Regions from separate parts of the Enterobacter cloacae complex sp. ECNIH7 genome, predicted to be linked through region 2. Evidence: predicted binding sites of a transcription regulator. Region 2 holds the regulator's gene; the other holds the start of a gene.

Region 1 (4,213 bases), 120 kb from region 2:
GATTATTACAGCGCGATGTTGGTGTTAGACAGATTGAATGCATTGTTTAAGTAGGCATTTCCCCTCCCTCTCCCTGTGGGAGAGGGCCGGGGTGAGGGCATCAGGCCGCCCCGTCGTTCAACACAACCTCCTGCCTGAACCGCCGCAACTCCACCAGCGCCACTAACAAAATCCCGCCAACCATCGCTAACGCAAACCCGCCGCAGCTCGCCGAGGCCGCCGGAGTCATCATCGCGCCCAGCCCGCCGAGGATCGCCGCGCCAATCGCATCACCCGTCACGTTCTGCGCCGTCCACAGGCCGTTAATGCGCCCGAGCATCCCTTCCGGCGTCTGGGTCTGGATCAGGGTGTACTGCAGCAGCGAGCTGATGGCGCTCAGCCAGCCGAAAATCACCAGACACAGCACCCCGAGAGCCCACACCGGCATCAGGCTGAAGAAGCCGATGGCGATAAACGAGGCCAGCGTGGCAAGCAGCATAATCAACCCCGGACGCGCGCTCTGCGCCAGGTTGCCGCTGGTCAGCGCCCCGCACGCCGCGCCGAGCGGAATGGCGGCGTACAGTAGACCAATCTCCGAGGCGCTCATCTGCCACGCTCCCGCTAATGCCGGGTAGAGCACGCGCACGGCGCTCGCCATGGTCAGCAGGCCGCCGAGCAGCGCAATCCCGCCAATCAGCGGGTTGCTGAACAGGAAACGAATCGCGACCATCAGCGATTTCAGCGGATGCTCGCGCGGCTGCGGCGGAGGCGGCAGCAGCGGCAGACGCAGCAGCGTCAGCGTGGTGATAAAGGTTCCCGCCGCCGCCAGCCCGTAGTTCCACGCCACGTTGCCGGTCGCCAGCAGCAGGCCGCCCACCATCGGCGAAATCACCGAGCCCAGACGCACGGTGAGCATGGTAATCGCCCCCGCCTGCATCAGGTTCTCGCGCCCGACCAGCGCGGGCGTTGCCGCCAGCAGCGCCGTCACGCCCAGCGAAGCGAAGAAACCGTCCCACAGCCCCAGCGCGTAAATGGCGATCAGCGACGGCTCCGGCAGCATCGCGTTCAGACACAGCCCGATAAAGCCCACGCCGCAGGTGCCGCGCGCCAGCAGGATCAGCTTTTTACGCTCGTAGCGGTCCGCCAGCACGCCGCCGACCATCAGGCCGATGAACATCGCCCCGCCGGTTAAGGTGACGGATAACCCCACCAGCCAGCTGGAGTGCGTCAGGGTCTGGATCTGTACCGGCACGGCCACGCCAAGCAGCCCGAGGGACAAAATGGAGATAAAGCGAGCGATAAAAACGGCGCGATACGCCGGGTGCGTTTTCAGCAGGCTGAGGTTGAGCAGCCAGGATTTTTGATTCATGACAAAGCCTTGAGTCTATTTCTACCCTTTCCATGGGCGCACATGCTAACATAGCCAAATAAGATAGATAACGATAATCACTATCATTATCAAATCATGGATGTTGCTATGTCGTTTTCCTCTTCTGCGGTGCGCGCCGTTGCCGTGCCCGCTTTACTGCTGCTCCTGAGCCTTGCGGCTGCACTCAGCCTGCTGGTCGGCGCGAAGCCGCTGCCCGCGTCCGTTATCGTTGATGCGCTCTCCGGCACCTGCCAGAGCGCCGACTGCGTCATCGTGCTCGACGCCCGACTGCCCCGCACGCTTGCCGGACTGCTGGCGGGTGGCGCGCTCGGCCTTGCCGGTGCCCTGATGCAAACCCTCACCCGTAACCCGCTGGCGGACCCCGGCATTCTCGGCGTTAACTCCGGCGCCAGCTTTGCCATCGTGCTCGGCGCGGCGCTGTTCGGGTTGACCTCACCCTCTGAACAGCTGGTGATGGCCTTCTGCGGCGCGCTGGCCGCCTCGCTGGTGGTCGCCTTTACCGGCAGCCAGGGCGGCGGGCAGCTGAGTCCGGTACGCCTGACCCTTGCGGGCGTGGCGCTCGCGGCGGTGCTGGAGGGCTTGTCCAACGGCATCGCCCTGCTCAACCCGGACGTCTACGACCAACTGCGCTTCTGGCAGGCCGGCTCGCTGGATATCCGCACCCTCGACACGCTTAAAGTGGTGGCGATCCCGGTCATTGTCGCTGCCGCCGTGGCGCTGTTTTTAAGCCGGTCGCTCAACAGCCTGAGCCTCGGCAGCGACACCGCGACCGCCCTCGGCAACCGCGTGGCGCGCACGCAGCTGATTGGTCTGTTCGCCATCACCGTACTGTGCGGCAGCGCGACCGCCGTGGTCGGCCCGATCGCCTTTATCGGCCTGATGATGCCGCACATGGCGCGCTGGCTGGTGGGGGCGGATCACCGCTGGTCGCTGCCGGTGACGCTGCTGGCGACCCCTGCCCTGCTGCTGTTTGCCGACGTGCTGGGCCGCCTGCTGGTGCCCGGCGAGCTGCGCGTCTCGGTGGTCAGCGCCTTTATCGGCGCGCCGGTGCTGATCTTCCTGGTTCGTCGTAAACGCGGAGGTGGCGCATGATGGCCCCGTCCCGTCGTTTACTGACCAGCGTCTCGCTGCTGCTTATCGCCATTCTGCTGCTGGCGGTCTGGAGCCTGCGCAGCGGCGCGGTGACGCTCGACTTTACTCAGGTCTTCAACGCCCTGCTCGGCAGCGCGCCGCGTAACATCACCATGGTGGTGACGGAGTGGCGACTGCCGCGCGTGGCGATGGCGATTCTGGTCGGTGCGGCGCTCGGCGTGAGCGGCGCAATATTCCAGTCGCTGATGCGCAACCCGCTGGGCAGCCCGGACGTGATGGGCCTCAACACCGGCGCCTGGAGCGGCGTGCTGGTGGCGATGGTGCTGTTCGGGCAACATCTGACGGCCATTACCTTTACGGCGATGGCGGGCGGCATTCTGACCTCGCTGCTTATCTGGGCCCTGGCCTGGCGCAACGGCATTGACACCTTCCGGCTGATCATTATCGGGATCGGCATCCGCGCGATGCTGATGGCGTTTAACACCTGGCTTTTACTGCAGGCCTCGCTGGAAACCGCGCTCTCCGCCGGGCTGTGGTACGCCGGTTCGCTCAACGGCCTGACGTGGGGCAAAATCTGGCCCGCCGCGCCGCTGATTTTGCTGATGTTTATCGGCGCGCTGCTGCTGGTGCGCCGTATGCGTCTGCTGGAGATGGGCGACGATAGCGCCTGCGCGCTGGGCGTGGGCGTCGAACGCTCGCGCCTGATGCTGATGCTGGTCGCCGTACTGCTGACCGCCGCCTCCACCGCGATTGCCGGGCCAATCTCGTTTATCGCCCTCGTGGCACCGCACATCGCCCGGCGACTTAGCGGCACGGCGCGCTGGGGATTAACCCAGGCGGCGCTGTGCGGCGCGCTGCTGCTATTGGCCGCCGATCTCTGCGCCCAGCGGCTGTTTATGCCTTATCAACTGCCGGTGGGCGTGGTGACCGTCAGCCTCGGCGGAATTTACCTCATCGTCTTGCTCGTTCAGGAGTCACGCAGGAAATGACAGATACCACCACCCGCTTGCGCGGCGAAAACCTCACCCTCGGCTACGGCAAAAAAATCATTGCCCGTGACTTATCCGTTGCCATTCCGGACGGCCACTTCACGGCCATTATCGGCCCGAACGGCTGCGGAAAATCGACCCTGCTGCGCACGCTGAGCCGCCTGATGACGCCGGCTGAAGGCAGCGTGTTTCTTGACGGGGAGCAGATCCAGCGCTTCGCCAGCAAGGAGGTGGCCAGACGCATCGGTCTGCTGGCGCAAAACGCCACCACGCCGGGAGACATCACGGTGCAGGAGCTGGTCTCGCGCGGACGCTATCCCCACCAGCCGCTATTTACCCGCTGGCGTAAAGAGGATGACGAGGCGGTGAACCGCGCGATGCAGGCGACGGGTATTACCGGGCTCGCCCAGCAGAGCGTGGACACCCTCTCCGGCGGACAGCGTCAGCGCGCGTGGATCGCGATGGTGCTGGCGCAGGAAACGTCGATCATGCTGCTGGACGAGCCGACGACCTGGCTCGACATCAGCCATCAGATTGACCTGCTGGAGCTGCTGAGCGAGCTGAACCGCGCGCGGGGGTACACCCTGGCGGCGGTGCTGCACGATTTAAACCAGGCGTGCCGCTACGCCACGCATCTGATTGCCTTGCGAGACGGTGAGATAGTGGCGCAGGGGGCGCCGAAAGAGATTGTGACGCCGGATCTGATTGAGCGGATCTACGGCATGCGCTGCATGATTATTGACGATCCGGTGGCGGGTATGCC
Region 2 (4,213 bases):
GCGACGCGCCAACAGGCGGCTGCCGTAATGCGTGAGCATCTTAATGAAGAAGGCGTCGTTCAGTTTCTGCTGAAGTCGTTTGTTGACGGGCAATGGCGTTTTAACGTGCCGGTGCTCTGGGACCAGTACAATAACATCGTCGGCTGGGAAACCGTCCCCGCCTGGCCATACCCCACTCTCTTTATTCGCGGCGGCAACTCGCCTTACGTTACCGACGCGTACCGCGACACGCTGCTGGCCCAATTCCCGCAGGCTCGCGCCCACGTGATTGCCGGTGCCGGGCACTGGGTGCATGCGGAAAAACCGGATGCTGTGCTGCGCGCCATTCGCCGCTATCTCGCTGATACTGCAAATTGATTAAAAAGAAAGCGACTGGAAGGCTGCAGGCGTCCAGTCGTTGGCGTGCCGTTTTTGGTGATGTATGATGGCGCGCTTATCGCCCGGGCATTAGCAGGGCGGCGTGTTTCCCCCGAAGTCTCAGAATCATGGCCAAAGAACAAACGGACCGTACGACACTAGATCTGTTCGCGAATGAGCGTCGCCCGGGACGACCCAAGACGAATCCGCTTTCGCGCGATGAACAGCTGCGTATCAATAAACGCAACCAGCTTAAACGCGATAAAAATCGTGGGCTTAAGCGTGTCGAACTGAAGCTCAACGCCGACGCGGTCGATGCACTTAATGAGCTGGCCGAGGCCCGAAATATCAGCCGTAGCGAGCTCATTGAAGAGATGCTGATCGCCCAGCTTGAGACGTTGCGCGGCCAGGCATAAGTCTGAAAATTCCCTTAATTACCCTTTTCATGTAGCACAGAGTGCAGTCCTGCGCGATAGCTGTTTCCGCAGGGTTGCCAGTTCTGCTATTATTGCCCTTATCCGTGGCCAAATTGCGCCACCATACTATTAAGTTTCAAGAGGTTATTTTACTCATGGCAATCATCGGCATTTTCTTTGGCAGTGATACCGGCAATACCGAAAATATCGCGAAAAACATTCAAAAACAGCTCGGTAAAGACGTTGCTGATGTGCATGACATCGCCAAGAGCAGCAAAGAAGATCTCGAAGGCTATGACATTCTGCTGCTGGGCATTCCAACCTGGTACTACGGTGAAGCCCAGTGCGACTGGGATGATTTTTTCCCGACGCTGGAAGAAGTGGACTTCAACGGTAAGCTGGTCGCCCTTTTTGGCTGTGGCGATCAGGAAGACTACGCCGAATACTTCTGTGACGCGCTGGGCACCATCCGCGATATCATTGAGCCGAACGGCGCGGTTATCGTAGGTCACTGGCCGACCGCCGGTTACCACTTCGAAGCGTCTAAAGGCCTGGCCGATGACGATCATTTCGTGGGTCTGGCCATCGACGAAGACCGTCAGCCAGAGCTGACCGCAGAGCGTGTTGAGAAGTGGGTTAAGCAGATCCGCGAGGAACTGCACCTGGATGATATTCTGAACGCCTGATTTTATCGCGGCGCAACTGCGGTTGCGCCCATGCCCCAGGTCAAACCGATTAAATTAATCGCTACAATCTTTTAACTTTTTCGCCCAGACCTGTACAATGTCTCCCTGATAAAACGTGGTTTTCCATTGAGCAAGTTTGTTGGTGATACCACGTTTTTATAAGCATATTTTGCCTGAGACTTGCAGTTTTCATTTAGCCATGGCAGTTCTATAATGAGACGCATTATCCCGGGTGCATTTTCTGTCACTTCCTACAGAAGTGAATCGTTTAGCAACAGGACAGATTCCGCATGACTGACAACAATACCGCATTAAAGAAGGCTGGCCTGAAAGTTACGCTTCCTCGGTTAAAAATCCTTGAAGTGCTTCAGGGTCCAGACAATCACCATGTCAGTGCGGAAGACCTCTATAAACGTCTTATCGACATGGGTGAAGAGATCGGGCTGGCTACCGTCTATCGCGTGCTGAACCAGTTTGATGACGCGGGCATTGTTACCCGTCATAATTTCGAAGGCGGTAAATCTGTTTTCGAACTGACCCAGCAGCAGCACCACGATCACCTGATCTGCCTCGATTGCGGCAAGGTCATTGAATTCAGCGATGATTCCATTGAATCACGCCAGCGTGAAATCGCGGCGCGTCATGGCATCCGCCTGACGAACCACAGCCTGTATCTTTACGGTCACTGCGCTGAAGGCGACTGCCGCGAAGACGACCACGCGCACGACGCGAAATAATCAGTATTCATACTCTGAGCCAGCCGCAAGGTTGGCTTTTTTTTTGCCTGAAAAAGCCCGGTGGCGCTGCGCTTACCGGGCCCACGGGCTATGACACCTTTGTAGGCCCGGCAAGCGCAGCGCCACCGGGCGTAAAGCACTTATTTATTGTTATTGCGTATCTCGTTCCAGATCTTATCGCAACGCTTCGCCACTTCCTGATCGTTACCGGTTTTACGCGCCTGGATACAGGCCTGGTAATCCATCACGCGGACGTTCTCCTGCGTCGCGAACTGCTCATGCGCTTTCTCTTTCTTCAGCACGTTCAGCACGCTCTGACAGGCTTGAATTTTCTCCGGCGATCCTTCCGCAGTATTTATGCAGGCGCTATACGCCTCCTTCAGACGGGAGTCCTCTTTCGGCGCCTGATTCTGAGCACACGCCACCAGCCCTGATGCCAGCAACGCGACGATTACGATTTTTTTCATCATGTGCAGTCTCCATACCGGCGGGACTCAGCCCGCCGGTGCGTTCATCAGAAGATGGTGAATGGGGCAATAACCATGAATTTCACGTCACGTTCATCCTGGAAGATGTTGCCGTAACCGCCCGCATAGCTCGGGATATCGGAGTGGTTGTCATACTGAGTGAAGTGCAGTTTGAACATCGTGCCTTTCGCGCGGCCATCCTGCAGGGTATAGATAGCATCGAGGCTGTAGGAAGACTCTTTCAGGCGATAGTTAGGATCGTAGTATGCGTCCGGCGTGGCCATATCGGCAGGTTTTGCGTCCCAGGCGTAAGCGTAAGAGGCACCCACGGCCCAGCCCGGCAGATTCCAGTTTTTCAGGTCATACATTGCGCCAAAGAAGACCGCTTTCTCGCCGTCGGCGTTGAAGTCAGAGCGGTTATCCCACCAGATATCAAGACGACCGTTGGAGGAGGCGTAGGTCGGGGTCATACGCTGCAGGAAGTAGCCCTGCTGCCCTTCCGCCTTCACCCATGTGCCTTCCAGACGTAAATCAACCTGACCGACCTTGTAGCCGAAGGTTAACGCCTGCAGCCACGCGGTGCCGTCATAAATGTCGTTGACGCCACCGTTGCTGACCTTGTCGCGCGTACCGTAGAACTGGTAGCTGGTGCTCAGCGGGCTACCCGCGACATCGAATTTATAGCTGGCCTTGGCAAAATACTGATCGACATAGCCTTGTGCCTGACCGAATGCCGCTTCAAGCACCAGATCGTTTTTGAAGTCGTACTTCGCGCCCAGCGAGTGCAGGTAATCGACTTTGGTTTTTTTATCGTTCTGGTAGAACTTGTCCATTTCAATGTGCCACGGCGCTTTGTACTCGTTGGTCCACATATAGGAGAAGCTCAACGCCCCCGCGTCACCGTAGTCAAAATTCGCCCCGGCTTCCGCACCCTGATAGGTACCCGGCATAAAGCTCCAGTGCGGCGCTAACAGAGTCTGACCGGTTGGCTGAATATAACCACCGCGCGCCCAAACCGGACCGTATTTAAATTTTGCAGCGGCTTTATAAAGGCTGATACCGCTCTTATCCCCGGACCAGTCTTCTTTATAGGCTTTGTTGCTGGAGGAGAAGGCAATTTCGTTCGGGTGGGCGCTGTCACCGTTTTCCGCCATTTCAATCGCGGTAAACGCAGCAATATCCAGACCGAACATATCCGCGGCATAGCCTGACTGGAAGTCCAGGTTGGCGTTCCAGGTGGAGTGAGAAAGGTTAGTTTTGTATTTGTCTTCGGTGACGTCTTTACGGTCACGTTCACGCTGCCAGTAATAAATACCGCCCGTGAGGGTAGAATCGTCGATGAAGCCTGCCGCTTTCGCCTCTGGTGTCACCACCAGGCCCGACATTGCTGTCACACCGGCAATAGCCAGCGCCAGCGCACTACGTTTGCCACTGAACGTACGCATAGATTATTCCTCTTTGACGAATTAAAACGCCTGAAGCGGCGTAAATAAAAAAGACCAAATGGTCAGGGGTAGTTTTAAATACCCTCGAATTAACTACCGTCTTTA

What was found. Region 2 encodes Fur, which represses iron uptake genes when iron is present. Its sites were predicted from a motif close to ATAATAATGAGAACNACTATCAA; they were not measured.
Region 1: a site for Fur is predicted at 1,419-1,441, ahead of fepD (Fe(3+)-siderophore ABC transporter permease). Genes of this name have one in related genera too.

Annotation. Positions count from the first base shown of each region.
Region 1 is NZ_CP017990.1:1,334,451-1,338,663, reverse strand. Features, by position in the region: gene fepB (Fe2+-enterobactin ABC transporter substrate-binding protein) at 1-54, shown strand, start outside; gene entS (enterobactin transporter EntS) at 101-1,348, opposite strand; gene fepD (Fe(3+)-siderophore ABC transporter permease) at 1,457-2,461, shown strand; gene fepG (iron-enterobactin ABC transporter permease) at 2,461-3,450, shown strand; gene fepC (iron-enterobactin ABC transporter ATP-binding protein) at 3,447-4,213, shown strand, end outside.
Region 2 is NZ_CP017990.1:1,453,250-1,457,462, reverse strand. Features, by position in the region: gene ybfF (esterase) at 1-357, shown strand, start outside; gene ybfE (LexA regulated protein) at 486-773, shown strand; gene fldA (flavodoxin FldA) at 929-1,459, shown strand; gene fur (ferric iron uptake transcriptional regulator) at 1,750-2,196, shown strand; gene chiQ (ChiQ/YbfN family lipoprotein) at 2,337-2,663, opposite strand; gene chiP (chitoporin ChiP) at 2,711-4,108, opposite strand.